4 regions of the Halomonas sp. V046 genome follow, and region 1 is predicted to be linked to each of the others. Evidence: predicted binding sites of a transcription regulator. Region 1 holds the regulator's gene; each other region holds the start of a gene.
What was found. The regulator sigma-54, encoded in region 1, starts transcription at its own class of promoters, with help from an activator protein. The targets are predictions, from matches to a motif close to TGGCACNNNNNTTGCTNT.

Region 1 (5,078 bases):
GCCGCGGGGTGCACACGCACGCGCCGACGTCACTCGTTTCCCAAGCTCAAGGATAGTGCGATGCCCAACCTAGCCGCCCCTTCCCTCCCCCAGGACCTCGTCGACCCCCTGCGCCGAGTGCGACTGCTGGCACTGGACGTCGACGGCGTCATGACCGACGGCCGCCTGTATTTTCAGGCCGACGGCATCGAGACCAAGGCGTTCAACACCCTGGATGGGCACGGCCTGAAGCTGGCCAAACGCGCGGGCATCGAGGTCGCCCTGATCACCGGCCGCGAATCGCCCATGGTTACCCAGCGGGCGAAAGCGCTCGGCATCGTGCATGTCTATCAGGGCGTCGAGAAGAAGCTGCCTCAGCTCAAGGCATTGTGCGAGCGGCTTGGCATCGACCTCACTCAGGTGGCGTACTGCGGCGATGACCTGCCAGATCTGCCTTGCATCTGTGCCAGCGGCGTCGGTATCACCGTGCCCGGGGCGCCTAGCTACCTGCGTGAACATGCCCAATGGGTCACCGACGCCGGCGGCGGGCAGGGTGCCGTACGTGAGATCTGCGACCAGTTGCTGATGGCCCAGGGCCACTGGGGCAGCGTGCTCGACACCTACCTGCACGGCGGTCACTAAACGATGAATTGGCGCATGCTGCGACCGGGTTTTCGCTTCTGGCTGGTCCTCCTGCTGTTGGCCCTTGGGGCAGGCCTTGCGCTGCTCGACCCACACGATGCTTCGGTACCGAACCTGATCCCCAAGGATCAGGCGGGCGAGCCCGACTACTACCTGAAAAATGCGCGCCTGACGCGCTTCGACGCCGACGGTCAGCCCCACCAGCGCGTCGACACACCACGCCTGGTACATACCCCGCTGGATGATGTCACCCGCCTGGAGACGCCCGATATCGCCCTGATCGATGACAGCGGCAGGAACTGGCTTGCCAGCGCCGAGCAAGGCGTGCTGGGTCCGGACGGCAACCCCCTGACACTGACCGGCAATGCCCATCTGGAGGCGCCAGCCGAGCGATGGCGACTGGACACCGAAACTCTCCATTATGACAACACCGACGGTCACGCCTGGAGCGAGACCCGGGCCGTGCTGCGCCAGCCCCCACAGGAAATGGTCGGTGATCGCTTCGACGCCTGGATCCATGACAACCGCGCCCGACTGACCGACAATGTGACCGGCTACCATCCGCCCAAACCCCAAGAGGAGTCTGCTCAATGATGCGATTGCGACCCGCCCACCTGCTCTCCCTATGCCTGGGAGCAGGCCTGGCCGCCGGCCTCGCCAGCCCCTCTGTCTTCGCCCTGGAAAGTGACCGCAGCGCCCCGATTCAGGTCGAAGCCGATCGCCTCGATCTCGACGATCGTGCCGGCACGGCCGTCTATACGGGCGACGTTCGTATTGTCCAGGGCAGCATGATCCTCACCGGCAACCGGGTAGAGATCCAGCGCAACGACCAAGGACAGCTGACCCGGGCGACGGCCACCGGCCAGCGCGCCTACCTCGAACAGAAACCCTCTCCCGAAGAACCGGTGGTCAAAGGCTGGGGACGTACGGTGATCTACCACGTCGCAGAGCGGCGCATGGAGCTGATCAATGAGGCCGAGCTGCACAAGGCCAACGACACCTTCGATGGTGCCTACCTCGAGTACTTTCTCGATCGCCGTGTGGTACAGGCTCGCTCCAGCGCCGAGGGCGTCGATGGTACCCAGCGCATTCGCATGACCCTGGAGCCGGAGCAGCAAGGCAGCCAATGAAGACACTTCACGCCCGCCACCTGGCCAAGAGCTACAAGCGTCGCCGCGTGGTCCAGGACATCAGCCTGTCCATCGCCCAAGGCAGCATCGTCGGCCTGCTCGGACCCAACGGGGCCGGCAAGACGACTTCCTTCTACATGATCGTCGGCCTGGTGCGCGCCGATGCGGGCACGGTCACCATCGATGACCAGGACCTGAGCCGCGCCGCCATGCACGAACGGGCCCTTGCCGGCATCGGCTACCTGCCCCAGGAAGCCTCGATCTTTCGCAAGCTGTCGGTGGCCGACAACATCATGGCGATTCTCGAGACACGCAAGGATCTGGATCGCGGCGGCCGCGAGTCGCGCCTCGAGCAGCTGCTCGAGGATTTTCACGTGACTCACATTCGCGACAATCCAGGCATGAGCCTGTCTGGCGGTGAGCGTCGACGGGTCGAGATCGCTCGAGCGCTGGCCACGGAACCCGCCTTTATTCTGCTCGATGAACCCTTCGCCGGCGTCGACCCGATCTCGGTGGGTGAGATCAAGACCATCATTCGCCAGCTCAAGGCTCGCGACATTGGTGTCCTGATCACCGATCACAACGTCCGCGATACGCTGGACATCTGCGATCATGCCTATATCGTCGGTGACGGCCAGATCATCGCCGAAGGCGGCGCCGATGCCATTCTCGCCAACCAGAAGGTCAAGGAAGTCTACCTCGGCGAGAACTTCAGGCTCTGACAACCGCCGGGGCCGCGACGACGGTGTGGTACCAAGCGCCACGCCGGATCCTGTCGGCCGAATAACGCCTCTCCCCCGCCACGAAGCCTCCTCTGGCGCGCCTCGGCGAGGCTTTGCGAGCCCCCGCGGGAGACCGCCCGGGTGCTCCGCATTGGGCAACGTCTCTGATCTCGACCACGCACTTCCTTGCGTTAACATCTTATGTTGGCAAGAGCCTTGCATGGTCAAGCACTGGGGGCTAGGGTGGACCTTTCCGTAAGTCGAGTGGATTATCCGCATGTCCTTGAAGGCGTCGCTGCAACTGCGTGTCGGCACCCAGCTCACCATGACTCCCCAACTGCAGCAGGCGATCGCCCTGCTGCAGCTTTCCACTCTGGATCTGCGTCAGGAAATCCAGCAGGCGCTGGAGACCAACCCCATGCTCGAACTCGAGGACGAGTTCGGCGAGCAAGCGGTCAAGGAGGCGCCCGACGACGACTGGTCCGACGAGATTCCGAGCGAGTTGACCGTGGACAGTGACTGGTCGGATACCTATCAGGACCTGGGCACCTCCCCGGCCGGCAGTGGCGAGGGCCCGGATTTCGAGCGCCAGCCGGACGGCCAGTCGTTGCACGACCACCTGCTCTGGCAACTGGCGATGCTCGACATCGCGGCGCGCGACGTCCAGATCGCGGAGAGCCTGATCGACGCGACCAACGCCGATGGCTATCTCGACCAATCCCTCGAGGACATTCACGAGGGCCTCAAGCGCCAAGACCTGGGCGATCTCGAGCTGATCGAAGTGGAAGGCGTATTGACCCGCCTGCAGCGCTTCGAGCCCACCGGCGTCTTCGCCCGAGACCTTCGCGAGTGCCTGATGCTTCAGCTCGACGCCCTGCCCCGCGACACGGCCTTGCTGCCTCAGGCCGGCCGACTGGTACGCCAGTTCCTGGAGGCCCTGGCAGGCGACGACCGTCGCCTGCTCAAGCGCCGACTCGGGCTCGAGGATAGCGAGCTCGATGCGGTCATCGACCTGATCCGCAGCCTCGACCCTCGCCCCTGCAGTGGTTTCGGCGACAGCGGCTCGACCTACGTCATCCCGGATCTCGTGGTACGACACACCCGCGAGGGCTGGCAAGTCGAGCTGAATCCCGACGCCATGCCCAGGCTTCGCATCCAGCCCGACTACGCCGCCCTGATACGTCGTGCCGACAAGAGCCAGGACAACCAGTTCCTCAAGGATCATCTCCAGGAAGCCCGCTGGCTGATGAAAAGCCTGTCGAGCCGCAACGACACGCTGCTCAAGGTCGGGCGCGAGATCATGGTCCGCCAGATCGACTTCCTGGACCACGGGGAAGCCGCGATGAGACCGTTGATACTCGCCGATATCGCCGACAAGGTGGAGATGCATGAGTCGACGATCTCCCGCGTCACAACGCAGAAATTCGTGCATACCCCACGGGGCGTCTTCGAGTTGAAGTACTTTTTCTCGAGTCAGGTGGGTGGCGACGGCGGTAGCGATGCCCATTCCAGCACCGCCATCCGAGCCAGGATCAAGAAGCTCATTCACGATGAGCCTCCACGCAAGCCACTCTCCGACAGCAAGCTGGTCGACCTGCTGGCCGAAGATGGCGTCAACGTGGCACGGCGTACCGTGGCGAAGTACCGCGAAGCGATGAACATCCGCTCTTCCAGCGAGCGCAAGCGGTTGCGGTGACGGGCAGGGAAAGGCCACCCACCCCGGAAAAGATGCGCCGCCCTGACGCTTGTCGAGCGTTGCGTATCGCCCTGGACGATGCTCCCTTCCGGTACCAACCAGCGGTCAGCCAGGCACCGGCCGAGCGCCTATAGCCCACTTGCCACAAAAGCACAACCCCTTGAAAAAACGCCATTGCCGGGCAATTTTGACGAGTGGATGACAGGGGGTTTGCAGGATCGGAAAAAGGGTTACAATCGAGCCATCACCCGCAAGAGCAAGGAGCGTGTCATGCAAGTCAATATCACTGGCCATCATGTGGAACTGACCGACCCCCTGCGTGACTATGTACAGGAGAAGCTCGCTCGCGTTGAGCGTCACTACGATAATATTACCAACGTTCAGGTGACTCTCTCCGTCGAAAAAGAACGCCAGCTCGCCGCCTGCACGCTTCACGCCGCCGGCGCCGACCTGCATGCGGATGCCACGGACATTGACATGTATGCCGCCATTGACGCGCTTGCCGACAAGCTGGATCGCCAGTTGGTCAAGCATAAGGAAAAATCACAGGCCCGCGCCCAAGGCGCCGGCATTCGCTGATCCCTCATGACACTGGACGCCATTCTTCCTCCCGAGCGCACGCTCTACGATGTGCCGGGAGGCAGCAAGAAGAGGGTGCTGGAGTTTTTCAGCACCTTCATCGCGCAAAACACCCCTAGCCTGGATAGCCAGGAAGTCTTCAGCCGCTTGATTGGCCGAGAGCGCCTGGGCAGCACCGGCATCGGCAATGGCGTCGCCATTCCCCATGCCCGCAGCCCGCACTGCAAGGCGCCGATCTGCGGCTTTCTCAAGCTCGCCGAGCCCATCGACTTCGACGCCATCGACGGCGAACCCGTCGACCTGGTCTTCGTGCTGCTGGTGCCCGAGGAG
Region 2 (5,078 bases), on a different contig from region 1:
TCCAGGCGCACCCGGCCCTTGCCGTCGGGGTTCATGTTCTTCAGCTCGCCCTTGCGGTAGCCGAGCTCTTCCATGATGGAGCCCTGATGCTGCTCCTCACAGTCGATGATGACCTCTTCGTAAGGCTCCTGCTTGACGCCGTCGATCTCGCGGATGATGACCTCGGGGCGGCCCACGGCCACCTCGAACCCTTCGCGACGCATGCTTTCGATCAGCACCGACAGGTGTAGCTCGCCGCGGCCGGAGACGATGAACTTCTCCGGTGATTCGCCTTGCTCGACGCGCAGCGCCACGTTGTGGATCAGCTCCTGGTCGAGACGGTCCTTGATGTTGCGGCTGGTGACGAACTTGCCGTCCTTGCCGGCGAAGGGCGAGTCGTTGACCTGGAAGGTCATGGACACCGTGGGCTCGTCGACGGTCAGGGCCGGCAGCGCCTCGACGGCGGCCGGGTCACAGATGGTGTCGGAGATGGCCAGGCTGTCGACGCCAGTGATGCAGACGATGTCGCCGGCGGTGGCCTTGTCGGTCTGGACGCGCTCGAGGCCCATGTGGGTCATGACCTGGCCGATCTTGCCGCGGCGGGTCTGGCCTTCCTTGCTGATGACCGTGACCTGCTGGTTCGGCGATACGGAGCCGCGGGTAATGCGGCCAAGGCCGATGACGCCGACGTAGCTGGAGTAGTCCAGTGCGGAGATCTGCATCTGCAGCGGGCCATCGAGTTCGACCTTGGGCGGCTCGACGATGTCGACGATGGACTGGAACATCGGCGTCATGTCCTCGGCCAGCTGGTCGGGCTCAGGCCCGGCGATGCCGTTGAGGGCAGAGCAGTAGATGATCGGGAAGTCGAGCTGCTCGTCGCTGGCGCCGAGGTTGTCGAACAGGTCGAAGATCTGGTCGATGACCCAGTCCGGACGCGCGCCGGGGCGGTCGATCTTGTTGACCACGACGATCGGGCGCAGGCCTTGGTCGAAGGCCTTCTGGGTCACGAAGCGGGTCTGCGGCATGGGGCCATCGACGGCGTCCACCAACAGCAGGACCGAGTCGACCATGGACATGACGCGCTCGACTTCACCGCCGAAGTCGGCGTGTCCAGGGGTGTCCACGATATTGATGTGGTAGTTCTGGTCGTCGGGAGAAGTCCAGCGGATCGCCGTGTTCTTGGCCAGGATGGTGATGCCGCGTTCCTTCTCCTGGTCGTTGGAGTCCATGATGCGTTCCTGGCCCTCGGCCTTGCGGTCCAGAGTGCCGGACTGGCTGAGTAGCTTGTCGACCAGGGTGGTCTTGCCGTGGTCGACGTGAGCGATGATGGCAATGTTGCGAAGATTCTCGATCACGACGGGATCCTGCTGGAAAAAGTGGGGCAGCATTATAGGGCCAGGGCCGCGACGGCTACCAGCGTTGTCCGCAGTTATCTCGACCTTGTTCGGCAAGATCGCCAAGTTTCAAGCACCTGCGAGCAGGTGCGCACGGCGTACATGGGGACGTTGGCGCCAGTTTCGACCTTTTCAGGCCCGTTGGGTAATGATTTCGGCGCGACAGGCCTTGAGCCGCACGGCCAGATCCTCGATGGCGCGTTGATCCAGCGCGGGATCGAAGCCACCGAGGCGGTCGAACCAGGTGCGCTCGACGCCCAGTCCACGAGTGTCTCGCCGCTGCCAGCGTGCCCAGCTGAGCATGCAGGTGCGTGGCGGCCTTACCACCGAGCTGGTGCCCTGCTTGGCCGCCATCAGCATGCGCTCGATCCAGGCGTTGTCGAGGCTGCCCTGGCAGAAGCCGAGCATGCGCCCATGGCTGTGGGAAGCGGCCATGTTCAGGCGCCGGCCAAGGGGGGCCGGCAGGCAGCCGACGACGCGGGCCAGGTGAGAGGGAATATCGATATCCAGAAGCGCGACGGCGTCATCGTCGGCGACCAATATTTCGCAGTGGCCGGCGTACGACGACGTCAACCGTCGGGCCTGCACGAGCAGTCGAGGCAGTCCCTTGCCGGCGGATCTGGCATCAATGATCAAGCTGATGTACACGACGACACTCCATGGCGGGTGGCGCCGGCCACTGGGCGGTGGTCGGAGGCAACGTAATAAAGTGTATCTTTACGTTGCATTTGGTTCCAGTTCGGCATGCGGTCGGCGCCCTATTTGGGGGAGTCATCCTGAAACGCAGCAGATTGCACTGTTTTTGTGCACAATAAGTGATCTCGCACCATGAAAGAGCAAAACAAGTGCCTCGTGCCCGTCAAAATGTGCCGCTGCTAGCAGTATGGTTCATCATGGCGCATCCTTTGAAAAATATATTGGTCTATAAATCAACAGCCTGAATTTGTTTTTTGCCAGCTTGGTGCAGGCATGGCACGCAAGCTGCATTTGACGTGACTAGAGTCATCTTGCCGCGCACGCTGCCATGGGCAGTCGCCGGGCGGCGTGCTACAACAGATCGCGGTAACCCTTTTGTGCCGAGGGTCATCCCTCTATTGGCGTCGGTGGCCGTGGGTCGCCGAGCCGTCGAAGACTCGAGTCACGCAACAAGCTCAACGTGGAGGACCACATGTCAGACAAGACACTCGCCCTGATTGAAGAACATGATGTGAAGTGGATCGACCTGCGCTTCACCGACACCGCCGGCAAGGAGCAACACGTCACCATTCCTGCGCGTGATGTGGACGAAGAGTTTTTTGAAAACGGTCAGATGTTTGATGGCTCCTCCATTTCCGGCTGGAAAGGCATCAACGAGTCCGACATGATCCTGCGTCCGGAAGACGGCACCGCCTTCCTTGACCCGTTCACCGAAGACACGACCCTGATTCTGCGCTGCGACATCATCGAACCGGCCACCATGCAGGGTTACGAGCGTGATCCGCGCTCCATCGCCAAGCGTGCCGAGGCCTATCTGCAGTCCACCGGCCTGGGTGATACCGCCTTCTTCGGTCCGGAGCCCGAGTTCTTCATCTTCGATGAGGTGCATTGGAAGTCAGATATCGAAGGCTCGATGTACAAGATCAGCTCCGAAGAGGGCGCCTGGTCTACCGATCGCGCCGTGGAAGGCGGCAACCTGGGCCACCGTCCGCGGGTCAAGGGTGGCTACTTCCCGGTGCCCCCGGTCGACAGCTTCCATGACATTCGTGGCGCCATGTGCAACACCCTCGAGGCCATCGGCCAGAGCGTCGAAGTGCACCACCACGAAGTGTCCAACGCCGGCCAGAACGAAATCGGGGTCAAGTTCAACACCCTGGTCAAGAAGGCCGACGAAGTGCAGGAAATGAAGTACGTGATCCACAACGTGGCCCACGCCTACGGCAAGACCGCGACCTTCATGCCCAAACCGCTGGTCGGCGACAACGGCAGTGGCATGCACGTTCACCAGTCTTTCTGGAAAGATGGCACCAACCAGTTCGCCGGTGATGAATATGCCGGTCTGTCCGAGATGGCGTTGTTCTACATCGGCGGCATCATCAAGCATGCGCGTGCCCTGAATGCCTTCACCAATGCCTCGACCAACTCGTACAAGCGTCTGGTGCCGGGCTTCGAAGCACCGGTCATGCTGGCCTACAGCGCCCGTAACCGTTCCGCGTCCATCCGTATTCCGTACACCGCAAGCCCCAAGGGCAAGCGCGTCGAAGTCCGCTTCCCGGACCCGACCGCCAACCCTTACCTGAGCTTCGCGGCGCTGCTGATGGCGGGCATCGACGGCATCAAGAACAAGATTCACCCTGGCGACGCCATGGACAAGAATCTGTATGACCTGCCGCCGGAAGAAGGCAAGGCCATCCCGACCGTGGCCGAGAGCCTCGACCAGGCCCTGGCAGCCCTCGACGAAGATCGCACCTTCCTGACCGAAGGGGGCGTCTTCACCGACGACATGATCGATGCCTACATCGAGCTCAAGTCCGAGGACGTCGAGCGGATTCGCATGACGACTCACCCGATCGAGTTCGATATGTACTACAGCTGCTGATCACGGCAAACAGGGGCGTCGCCCCAGACGGATCGGTGCTGCCACCGATCCGATGACAGGCCCCGCCGATGCGGGGCCTGTTCGTGTCTGGATGTCATCGGGACCGTGCGCGAGCCGCGCCTTGGCCGGCTCGAGGCGCGGCAACCTGCCATCTTGGCCGGCCGAGGCCACCGCGGCATGCTGACGAGATCGTCTTCTCGGATATCCCGATGACCTGCCTGTCTGTGTGTTCGTCCTGTTCCGCTCCCGCACGTCGGCGCCAGATGCTTTGCGTCTGGTTCCTCGTCGCGACGATCGTCCTGCCTGTCGACGTCAGCGCGCAGACGGTCTATCGAACCCGCGCTGCCGATGGCAGCGTGTTGTACACCGATGATCCCGACAAGGGAGGCCAAGCGGTGAACCTGGCGCCGGTGACGATAGTGCCGCTTCGCGGTGCCGCCGACGCGGGGCTGGGCATCCCCGCCGAGCAGGTGACGTCTTCCCCGTCGATGACGCGGCCGCCATCGGTGGGCGTGCCCTACGACATCGTGGCGATCACCGCGCCGGCGGATGGCAGCGTGCTGCCCACCGGCGCGGCCGGCGAGGTCAGCGTGCGTGTCGCCGTGGAGCCCCCGCTGGCGCCTCGTCATCGTTTGCGCTTGCTGATCGATGATCGACCGATGTCTGATACGCCAGGCGGCGTCGAGCCGCGTCAGCTCAGTGGGCTTTCCCGCGGCGAGCATCGCTTGAAGCTGGTGCTGACCGACGCCGATGGCCGCCTGCTTCAGCAAAGCGACGAGATTCGCCTGCATGTCCAGCGTGCCAGCCGCCTGCTGCCCGCCAACCCCTTGCGCCCCGCCCCCCCAACGATCCCTAGTCTGCCCGGCGTGCCCTGACATCGGGCGTTCGTCTCTCGTCCGCGGCGCATGTTGAGGCAATTGGCCTAGGGCTGCACCATTGCGGTGCACTATGATGGTGCAATGACACCGCCGGCGTGGCCGTGCGGCGGTCTGGTCGCCTGGCCCGCTTCTTGCAGCATACTGCGGCGAGTGTGTCTGATTCAGGCCGCCACGCGGGCCACGGTATCTAGCTGCCGGCTGCGTCCTCTGGGTGCCGGTCATCGCCTACGGGGTTGGTTTTTCTTTCTTTGG
Region 3 (5,078 bases), on a different contig from region 1:
AAGGGCGTAAGCGCCACCGCGCCATGCTTGGATTCGGGTTGACCCGACAGCGGGTCGGTGAAGGCAGCAAACAGGCTCCCCGCCCGCGCCGCCAGGCTGAAACGATCGGTCCAGTGGATCGGCACGAACACTTCGCCCCGGCGCTGCGCCGGTGAGACCCGTACCCGGGCTCGCATTTCGCCGCCGGCGGCGCTGATCCGTGCCAGGCCCTGGTCGAGGAGGCCGAGGGCCTCGGCGTCGGCCTCGTGGACCTCGACGAAGGGCTCGGCGCGATGGTTCATCAAGCGCGGAGCGCGCCCGGTGCGGGTCATGGTGTGCCACTGATCGCGCACCCGTCCGCTGTTCAGGCGCAGTGGGTAGGCCTCGGTCAGCGGCTGCTCGGGCGCCCTCGGCGTCACCGGCCACAGCCGAGCCCGGCCGTCGGGGGTGGCAAAGCGCCCGTCCTCGAACAGCCGCGCAGTGCCCTGCGGGGACTCCCGGGTCACCGGCCACTGGATCGGCGCCAGGGCGTCATAGCCGGCACGATCAAGCCCGGCCAACGCCGAGATATCGAACAGCCGGCGCTGATGCTCGGCGTCGTTCTCGAAGCCGGAGAGCGCCGCGTGCTCGGTGAAGATCTCGCTCGGGTGCGCATAGGCGAAGGCCTCACCGTACCCCAGGCGCTCGGCCACCCGCGCGATGATCCACCAGTCGTGGCGAGCCTCACCGGGAGGGGGCATCAACCCGCGCTGTCGAGACAGGCGCCGCTCGGAGTTGGTCACGGTGCCGTCCTTCTCCGACCAGCCGCTGGCCGGTAGCACGATATCGGCGAGCTCGACCAGGTCGGTGTCCGCCATGCACTCAGAGACGATCACCAGCGGGCACTTGGCGATGGCGGCGCGCACCCGGTTGGCGTCGGGCAGGCTGATCAGCGGATTGGTCGCCATGATCCACAGCGCCTGAATCTCGCCGCGCTCGATGGCCTCGAACAGGTCGACCGCCTTGTGGCCCGGCCCCTGTGGCAACGTCGGGGTCAGCGAATCGGTGGTCCAGAAGCGCGTCACCCGGTCGATGGCGCCGGGGCCATCGTAGTCCATGTGAGCGGCGAGCTGATTGGCCAGGCCGCCCACCTCACGCCCACCCATGGCGTTCGGCTGGCCGGTGATGGAAAAGGGTCCGGCACCCGGCAGGCCGATCTTGCCGCCGGCCAGGTGGCAGTTGATGATCGCGTGGCACTTGTCGGTGCCGCTGGTGGATTGATTGATGCCCTGGGAGTAAAGCGTCACCACGTGCAGTTGGCTGGCAAACCAGTAGTAGAAGGTCTCGAGTCGCTCGGCGTCGACGTCGCAGTCCGCCGCCACGGCCTCGATATCGCCGCCGCCCTCCCGCGCGGCCGCCAGGGCGTCATCGAAGCCCGAGGTGAAGGCGTCCAGATAGACCCTGTCGAGTCGCCTGCGATCCGCCATGAAGGCCAGCAGCCCGTTGAACAGGCGGGCATCCGACCCGGGCCGTATGCCCAGATACAGATCGGCCAACTCGCAGCTGTCGGTCACGCGTGGGTCGATGACCACCACGCGCATCAGCGGATTGCGGGTCTTGGCCACGCGCAGACGCTGGAACAGCACCGGGTGATTCCAGGCCAGGTTGGAGCCGACCAGCACGACCAGTTCGGCCTCCTCCAGATCCTCGTAGCTGCAGGGTACGGCGTCGGCGCCGAACGAGCGCTTGTAGGCGGCCACCGCCGACGCCATGCACAGCCGCGAATTGGTATCCAGATGGGGCGTGCCGAGAAAGCCCTTGAACAGCTTATTGGCCGCGTAGTAGTCCTCGGTCAACAGTTGCCCCGAGAGGTATCCGGCGACGGCCTGGTTGCCGTGGCGGTGACGGACACCTTGAAGGCGCTCACCGACCGCGTCCAGGGCGGTCTCCCAGTCGACCTCGATGCCATCCACCCGAGGGCGCGTCAAGCGGCCGTGGTGGCCAAGCGTCTCCGCCAGCGCCGAGCCCTTCACGCACAGGCGACCGTAGTTGGCGGGATGCTCGCTATCGCCTTCGACGTCCACCACGACCCCGGCCTCGAGGCGCGCCTTGACCCCGCAGCCCACCCCGCAATAGGGACAGGTGGTCAAGGCGGTGACGCTGTCTGACCGCGGCTCGCCCCGGGCGTTGCACAACTGAGCCATATCGCTCTCCTGGATGCCATTGATAGCGTGGCGGGGGAGCCACCACGCAAGACGCCCACCGTCCTGGTGACTCACCGCGGCGGCGGCAAGCACTCAAGGACCGGTGGGCGTCGTTGCCGGTGGAAGCCGGCGTTGGCTCCCCCTGATCTACCCATCAGGAAAGCAAGAGACGTGCCAGGCTAGCGAAAGTGGCGACCAAACGGCGTCCGGCAGGGATCCCTTCACGAGTCCCGCCAGCGCGAACCGGCGATCACGCCGGTCCTGGTGCACCATGGCTCCGGCGCACCAAGGTCGGCTGCACCACTGCGGTGCAGCAAACACCGCCGCCCCTTCCGGCGTCGTGCCCCCGGCGTCATTCCCCTGCGTCGCGGGGAGGCGTCCAAGGTCCCCGCCCAATGAGGGGCGTGCCCACAGCCGAGGCGCCGTCGGCTTGACCGTGGCTCGCCGGCCCACACCTGGAACACTTATTGCATAAACCTGTTGCATTAGTTTATTGCATTAGCTTATTGCATCAACTAGGCATCGCGAGGACCCAAGCGTTCCGCTATCTTCCGCACCGCCCGACCGCCCTGGCGGTCGGCCAGCTCCAGTCCACGAGTCACGCCCATGCCCGAACCCCTGAAAGTGCTTCTGGTCGACGACGAGATCGTGCGTGCCGCCATGATCGAAGAGGCATTGGCCGGCGAGGGCCACGCGGTCATCTGCCGTCTGACGAGCCCGGCCAGCCTCAACGACATGGTCGCGCGCCATCGCCCGGACGTGGTGATCATCGACATGGAATCCCCCGATCGCGACACCCTGGACAGCATGGCCTTGCTCAATCGCGAGAACCCTCGCCCGGTGGTGTTCTTCGCCGACCAGCACGACCCGCACTCGATGCAGGATGCGCTCAAGGCCGGCGTCAGTGCCTACGTGGTCGACGGCCTGGTTCCCGGGCGAGTCAAGGCGATCATGGACGTCGCCATCGCCCGCTTCGCGTCCTTCCAGTCCATGCGTCAGGAGCTCGATCGAACGCGCAATCAGCTCGCCGAACGCAAGCGTATCGAGCGCGCCAAGGGCCTGCTGATGAAGCATCAGAGCTGCGACGAGCAGCAGGCCTACCGCATGCTGCGCAAGCTGGCCATGGACCGCGGCCAACGCATCCATGAGGTGGCCACCAACGTGATCGACATCCTCGAACGCCTGGAGAAGGGACAATGAACCAACCACCGACGACGCCGTCGTCCGCCACGGCGATCTGCACCTCCATCACGGCCGCAGGGGCCTCCTTCCGACCGCCCGAACTCGAGGCGCTGACGCTGGGCTTCATCCCGCTAGTCGATGCCGCCCTGCTGGTGGCCGCCCGAGAAGGCGGCTTCTTCGCTGCCGCAGGACTGGATGTCAGTCTGTCACGCGAGAACGCCTGGTCGACCCTGCGCGACAAGGTCGCCGCCGGCCTGCTCGACGGCGCCCATATGCTTGCCCCGCTGCCGCTGGCCATGAGCCTCGGCCTGTCCCGTGCGCCCTGTGAAACCCTGGCGCCGATGGTGCTCGGCTCCCAGGGCAATACCCTGGTGCTGTCCAATCGCTATGCCGAGGGCATGCCTCCTCCTGCCCCACAAGATCCGGGCGCCAACGCGCGCCGGCTGCGCGAGACCCTGGCCGAGCACCTGATCCACGGCAGCGGCACGCCACCGCGGCTGGCCATGGTCTATCCCTGGTCGTGTCAGCACTTTCAGCTGCGTGATTGGCTGGGTCGTGGCGGCATCGACCCGGACAGCAGCGTCGAGCTCGTCGCCCTGCCGCCGCCGCGGATGGTCGACGCCCTGCGCGACGGCCAGATCGATGGCTTCTGCGTCGGCGAACCCTGGGGGAGCCTGGCCGAGCATCACGGCGTGGGACGCATCGTCGCCACTGGCGCCGACCTGTGGCCCGGACATCCGGAGAAGGTACTCGGCGTCACCGCGTCCTGGGCCAAGCGCTACCCGGGCACCTTGGACGCGCTGATACGCTCGCTGATCGCCACCGCCGCCTGGCTCGATGAGGTTCCGACGGCGACGCGACAGACTCGGGATTGGCTCGCCCTACCACCCTATCTGGACCGCAGCATCGACCACCTGGATGACCTGCGCCTGGGCCTGGCACCCGCCCGCCAGCGTCTCACCGAAGTGCTGCGGCCCTGCCCGGAGGCCTTCGTCGCCATCGCCGAGCACCTCGATCAACAGCTCACGGCCAGGGGCCGCCGACTCGACGCCGACACCCTGGAGGATTGCTATAGCCCAACCGCCTTCGACCGCGTGGCTCGGCCCCGGACTCAGGGGCCTGAAGGTGAATAGTGCAAACCGCCGCCAAGGCGCACCAATGGTGTGCCTCGACACCGGACGGCGCGCCGTCAGCGCAGGCCCCTGGGTGTAAAAAAACCCACAACACCATGAAAAAATTAAGGTAATTGAACTCTGGCCCAGGTCTTGATTGTCATCTGACAAAGGCCGGCCCAAGCGCCTGCCGCGATCAACGAAGATCGCCCACTACGTCGGACCACCGTTTCCACACCAGCCTTCGCCACAGCCCTTGGACAAAGACGTCTCCAACACCCCGCATCTGGGGCGTTCGAGGCGTCTTTTGGGTTGTCGGCACGCGCCGGCAGCGAACAGAGAGGACCCCTGACATGCGCCGTGATCTCTCCCCACAGCCAAGCGTCAACACCGCCCCGCCGCGCCAAGGTCACTTGGTGATCATCGGCAACGGCATGGCCGCTCACCGCCTGCTCGAGGCGCTGACGAAGGCCCCCACCGGCCCGGCATGGGTGACCGTCATCGGCGAGGAAGCCAGCGCGGCTTACAACCGCATCATGCTGTCGGCCTGGCTTGCCGGTGACATCGACCATGACGAGCTGGCGTTGCCCAGCATTGCGGCGCACCGGCAAGCCAAGCCCAG
Region 4 (5,078 bases), on a different contig from region 1:
TGAAGCGCTCCCGGGCGTCCTTGTCGCCGCCGACCTTGTCCCAGTAGTAGTGCCCCTGGAAGACGTCGTGGTGCTTGACGATCCAGTGGGTTTTCTCGCTGACGAAGGGCCTTAGAATCGAGGCGGCGTATTCGGCGTGGTCGAACAGCGCCAGTTCGTCGCCGATATCGTGAAGCAGGGCGGCGACGATGATTTCTTCGTCGGCGCCGGCGTGTTCTGCCCGAGTCGCGGTCTGCAGGCAGTGCTCGAGCCGGGTGATCTGGTAGGGCTGGTGGCCTTCGCCGAGACGTTCGAGCGTGGCAAGCACGGTGTCGGCCAGCCCCGCCAGGTAGTCGTGGTCGTGGGCGGCGATGACCGCCCAGTCTTCACGGGTACTCTCGTCGATGCGGGTGAACGCGGCCTTGCCGGCGGCGTGGGCAGTGGTGGCGTCGAGGCTCATGGTGGTGTCTCCTTGTGGGCCGGTCCGGGTCCCGTCGACGGGGCCCGGACCCGACCGGTCGGGCGGGCTTAGCCCACCAGCCAGTGGCCCATGACCACGATGATCGGCAGGGTGATGGCGGTGCGCAGCAGGAAGATCGCCACCAGCTCCCACAGCTTGAGCGGGATCTTGGACTTCAGCAGCAGGGCGCCGATCTCGGACATATAGATCAGTTGGGTCAGCGACAGGCAGGCGATGACGAAACGGGTCAGTTCGCTCTCGATGTCGCTGGCCAGCACCGCCGGGAGGAACATGTCGGCGAAGCCGACCAGGGTCGCCGGCGCCGCGGCTTCGGCTTCCGGCAGGCCCATCCACTCGAGCACCGGCACCATCGGATAGGACAACCAGGTGAACAGCGGTGTGAACTCCGCCAGCACCAGGGCGACGGTACCGATGGCGATAACCAGCGGCAGCAGGCCGAAGAAGATGTCGGCGACGTTGAACAGCGCGACCCGGGCAAGCTTGGCCGGCCCCGGTGCGGTCTCGGCGCGGGCCACGGCGAGACCGAGGCTATAGCGCAGCAGGTTCTGGGAGCCGGTGTTTTCTTCCTGGATACGGCAGCCGACAGGTTCATAGTAGGTGTTCGGCTTGCGCGACAGGGGCGGCAGGCGCGGCACGATCACCGCCGCGACCAGGCCGGCGACCACCACGGTCAGGTAGAACGGCACGAACAGGTGGTTGATGCCGATGAAGCTTGTCACCAGCAGCGCGAAGGCGATGGAGACGATGGAGAAGTTGGTGGCGATCGCCGAGGCTTCGCGGCAGTTGTAGTAGCCCTGCTCGTACTGCTGGGTGGTGATCAGCACGCCCACGGTGCCGGAGCCCATCCAGGAGGCCGTGGCATCGATGGCGCTGCGCCCGGGCAGGCCGAAGATCTTGCGAAAGGGCGTGCGCACCAGGCTGCCGATGAATTCCATGAAGCCGAAGTCGACCAGAAACGGCAACAGGATGGCGGCGAAGAAGAAGAACGTCAGCAGCACCGGGGCCAGGTCATTGAGCATCACGCCACCGGTGAAGGACGCGGTAATGAATTCGGGGCCGACCTGGAAGTAGGTCATCAGCGCGAATGCAGCACCGAGGGCACGCATCCCGACCCACAGCGGGGCCACGTCGAACAGCTCATGCAGCGCGCCCTGTCGGGCCCAGCCCGGTTTGGCCAATTTGACCACCAGCGTCAGTACCAGCGAGAGGCACAGGACGACGACGGCGATGGCCGGCAGGCTGTCACCGAGGCTGGCCTTGAGCCAGTCGGCGGCCAGGCCCATGCCGATGTTGATCGAATCGCCCACGGAGAAGGGCACCAGAAACAGCAGAATGCCAAGGATCGAGGGCACCAGGAACTTGATCAGGCCGTGGGTGCTGAGCGGCTTGCCCTCGGTGCTGATGGCGTCGGCGGAATGCAGTTGGGAAGACATGGGAAGCACTCGTTGGTCTTGTAGTGTGGGGTGCCCTCCAGGGGCACCCTCGGAAGGGGCGTGGTGGGTGTCGACGAGTGGCTAGTCGCGGCTTTCGACGCCCGGGAGCACACAGAGCATTTCGTAGAGCAGGGTAGCGCCCATCAGTGCCGTGTTGCCGCTGGTGTCGTAGGGCGGGGAGACCTCTACCAGGTCGCCACCGACCACGTTGAGGCCGGCCGCGCCGCGGACGATCTCGAGGCCTTGTTGAGCGGTCAGGCCGCCCATTTCCACGGTACCGGTACCCGGCGCCACGGACGGGTCGAGGCCATCGATGTCAAACGAGATGTACACCGGGCCGTCGCCCATCTGCTCGCGTACCTCCGCCATCAGCGGCGCCAATGACTTGTACCAGCACTGCTCGGCCTGGACCACGCGGAAGCCCTGCTCGCGGCACCAGTCGAAATCCTCGGCGGCGTAACCGGTGCCGCGCAGGCCGATCTGCACCACTCGGTTGGCGTCCAGCAGGCCTTCTTCCTGGGCGCGCCGGAACGGGCAGCCGTGGGCCACCTCTTCGCCGAACATGTGCTCGTTGACGTCGGCATGGGCATCGATGTGGATCAGGCCGACCGGGCCGTGCTTCTTGGCGATGGCGCGCAGGATCGGCCAGGTCAGGGTGTGGTCCCCCCCCAGGGTCAGCGGAACGCAGCCTTCGGCCAGCACCTTGGTGTAGAACTCGGTGATGATGTCGAGGTTCTTCGGCAGGTTGAAGGTGTTGATCGGAACGTCGCCGATGTCGGCCACCTGCAGGCTGTCGAAGGGGGCGGCGCGGGTCGCCATGTTGTACGGCCGCAGCATGCGCGATTCGTCGCGAATCTGACGCGGGCCGAGACGCGTGCCCGGGCGATTGGACGTGCCGATATCCATGGGAATGCCGATGAAGGCGGCGTCCAGGCCCTTGGCGTCGGTCTGGGTCGGCAGGCGCATCATCGTGGCGGGGCCGCCGAAGCGCGGCATCTCGTTGCCGCCCAAGGGTTGGTTGAAGTCGCTCATGCTGTCTCCCTGCTGTGTCTGAGTCGTCACGGCCTGGTGGCGGTGGTCGCGTGCTGGGCCCTTGAACTCTGGACCCTTCGCTCGCCTGTTGACGAGTCCTGACAGGGAGTAAGCAGGCGGCGTGCCATCATTGTTCAATCTTAGACGAAAGGCTAATCGGGTCGCGGATTTTCTGGCCCCAGATGCCCCCGGGGCAGCACGGCCGTGGGCCAGCACAGCCGATTGATCCAACAATGGATCACTGCGACGGCGCTGGTGATACACTCGTGGATCAATGATGCATTTTTGGATCGACAGCATGAGCACGACCGACGCCCTTATCCTGCAGACCATCATCGACACCGCCCACGATCACTTCTTCATCGTCGCACCGGACGGTGGCATTCGTGATGTCAGCCCCGGTGCGGCCGCGGTGTACGGCATGTCGCGGGAGGAGCTGTGCGCGACAACCGTGCAGGCGCTGGTGGCCGATGGCGTGCTCAAGCCGTCGGTGAGCCTCGAAGTGATTCGCAGCGGCGAGCCGGCTCAGGTGGTGCAGCACACCGGTACCGGGCGCCGGGTGATCGCTCAGGCCCACCCGGTGTTCGACGGCGAGCGACTGGTGGCGGTGGTCAGCCGGTCGATGGATCTCACCGACCTGCAGCTGCTGCAGCAGGAGTACTCGCTGCTGCAGCGTCGTTTTAGCGAGCATCTGAAGGGCCGCCTCGCCAGCCAAGAGGACAGCGAGTGTCTGGAGGCCGAACTCGGCGACCTGGAAATCAAGAGTCGAGTGATGCGCGAGGTGGCCTTGCTGCTGAAACGGGTCGCGCCGACCGATGCCACGGTGTTGATGCTCGGCGAGTCCGGGGTCGGCAAGACCGCCTTCGCCAGGCAGCTGCACCGCTGGAGCTCGCGGGCCGATGGGCCCTTCATCGACGTCAACTGCGCGGCCATTCCCGAGAGCCTGTTCGAGTCCGAGATGTTCGGCTATCGCCAGGGTGCCTTCTCGGGGGCCGCCCCCGGTGGCCGGGTTGGCCTGATCGAGCAGGCCGCCGGTGGCACCCTGTTTCTGGATGAAATCGGCGAGCTGCCGCTATCGGTGCAGACCAAGTTGCTCAAGGTCATCCAGGACGGACGCGTGACCCGGCTCGGCGACAGCGCCTCGCGGCGGGTTGATTTCCGCCTCGTGGTGGCGACCAATCAGGACCTGGCGGCGCGGGTCGAGCAGGGCGTGTTTCGTCTCGATCTGTACTACCGACTGAACGTCATTCCGGTGACCCTGCCGCCGCTCCGGGAGCGCCGCGAGGACATTCCCGGGCTCGCCGAGCGTCAGCTTGCGCGCCTCAACGAGCGCTACGGTGAGACCAAGATGCTCGGCAGGGACCTGTGGCAGGCGCTGATGGGCCGGGATTGGCCGGGCAATGTGCGTGAGCTGGAGAACGCCCTGGAGCGCGCCTGGCTGTCCGCCGCCGAGGACGTCATTCGCGGCCGCGAGACGCTATTGACCACGGCGCAAGGGACGCCTGAACGGCACCAGTCAGCGCCGCCGCCACACCAGTCAGCGCCGCCGCCACACCGGGACGAGTCGTCGCCACACCGGGATGAACCGTTCTCGGCCGACGCATGCGATGGCCAGGACGCCACGCTGCGCACTGACGAAGGTCTCAAGGATGCCCTCGCGCGTGCCGAGCGGGCCATTCTCGCCGAGCTGTGTCATCGACTGTCGTCCACCTACGCCATCGCCGAGCGCCTCGCCATCAGTCAGCCCAGCGTGGTGCGCAAGCTCAAGCAGCATGGGTTGAGGATTTTGCGCTAGTCACCCCGTTGCGGTCTCTCCGGTCCCAGGCCGTCCCGGCGAGGTGCCGCCGCGTCGGAGCGCTCGTCGGTCGGTCTCGCTGGTGACTCGGGTACCCGTGTCGCTGACTCTGGCGTCGCCCCTGACTCTGGCTCTGGCGTCGCCCCTGACTCTGGCTCTGGCGTCGCCCCTGGCCCTGGCGTCGCCCCGGGCCCTGGCGCGCCCGGCCGCGCGATCGACAGCGGCTCGCCGGGCTTGAACACCAGGGTGCGATAGGGGAAGGGAATCTCGATGCCGTGCTCGTCGAGTGAGCGCTTGATCGCTGCCACCACCTGGTCTCTGGAGGCGCGAATGTCGACCGGTCGAGAGCCGGTCCACC

Region 2: the regulator sigma-54 is predicted to act here: its motif matches at 2,344-2,361, upstream of glnA (glutamate--ammonia ligase).
Region 3: the regulator sigma-54 is predicted to act here: its motif matches at 2,322-2,339, upstream of ACUN9Y_RS10975 (nitrate reductase).
Region 4: the regulator sigma-54 is predicted to act here: its motif matches at 3,035-3,052, upstream of speB (agmatinase).

Annotation. Positions count from the first base shown of each region.
Region 1 covers NZ_JBQXYF010000004.1:47,336-52,413, reverse strand. The annotation lists gene ACUN9Y_RS06270 (KdsC family phosphatase) at 61-621, shown strand; gene lptC (LPS export ABC transporter periplasmic protein LptC) at 637-1,215, shown strand; gene lptA (lipopolysaccharide transport periplasmic protein LptA) at 1,215-1,751, shown strand; gene lptB (LPS export ABC transporter ATP-binding protein) at 1,748-2,473, shown strand; gene ACUN9Y_RS06250 (RNA polymerase factor sigma-54) at 2,751-4,169, shown strand; gene hpf (ribosome hibernation-promoting factor, HPF/YfiA family) at 4,440-4,748, shown strand; gene ptsN (PTS IIA-like nitrogen regulatory protein PtsN) at 4,755-5,078, shown strand, end outside.
Region 2 covers NZ_JBQXYF010000010.1:2,540-7,617, reverse strand. The annotation lists gene typA (translational GTPase TypA) at 1-1,334, opposite strand, end outside; gene ACUN9Y_RS14405 (hypothetical protein) at 1,506-2,021, opposite strand; gene glnA (glutamate--ammonia ligase) at 2,542-3,948, shown strand; gene ACUN9Y_RS14395 (DUF4124 domain-containing protein) at 4,158-4,823, shown strand.
Region 3 covers NZ_JBQXYF010000007.1:87,665-92,742, reverse strand. The annotation lists gene ACUN9Y_RS10975 (nitrate reductase) at 1-2,162, opposite strand, end outside; gene ACUN9Y_RS10970 (ANTAR domain-containing response regulator) at 2,769-3,362, shown strand; gene ACUN9Y_RS10965 (CmpA/NrtA family ABC transporter substrate-binding protein) at 3,359-4,477, shown strand; gene ACUN9Y_RS10960 (NAD(P)/FAD-dependent oxidoreductase) at 4,810-5,078, shown strand, end outside.
Region 4 covers NZ_JBQXYF010000013.1:138,040-143,117, forward strand. The annotation lists gene ACUN9Y_RS17610 (HD domain-containing protein) at 1-439, opposite strand, end outside; gene ACUN9Y_RS17615 (YjiH family protein) at 508-1,893, opposite strand; gene speB (agmatinase) at 1,975-2,925, opposite strand; gene ACUN9Y_RS17625 (sigma-54 interaction domain-containing protein) at 3,224-4,720, shown strand; gene ACUN9Y_RS17630 (mechanosensitive ion channel family protein) at 4,717-5,078, opposite strand, start outside.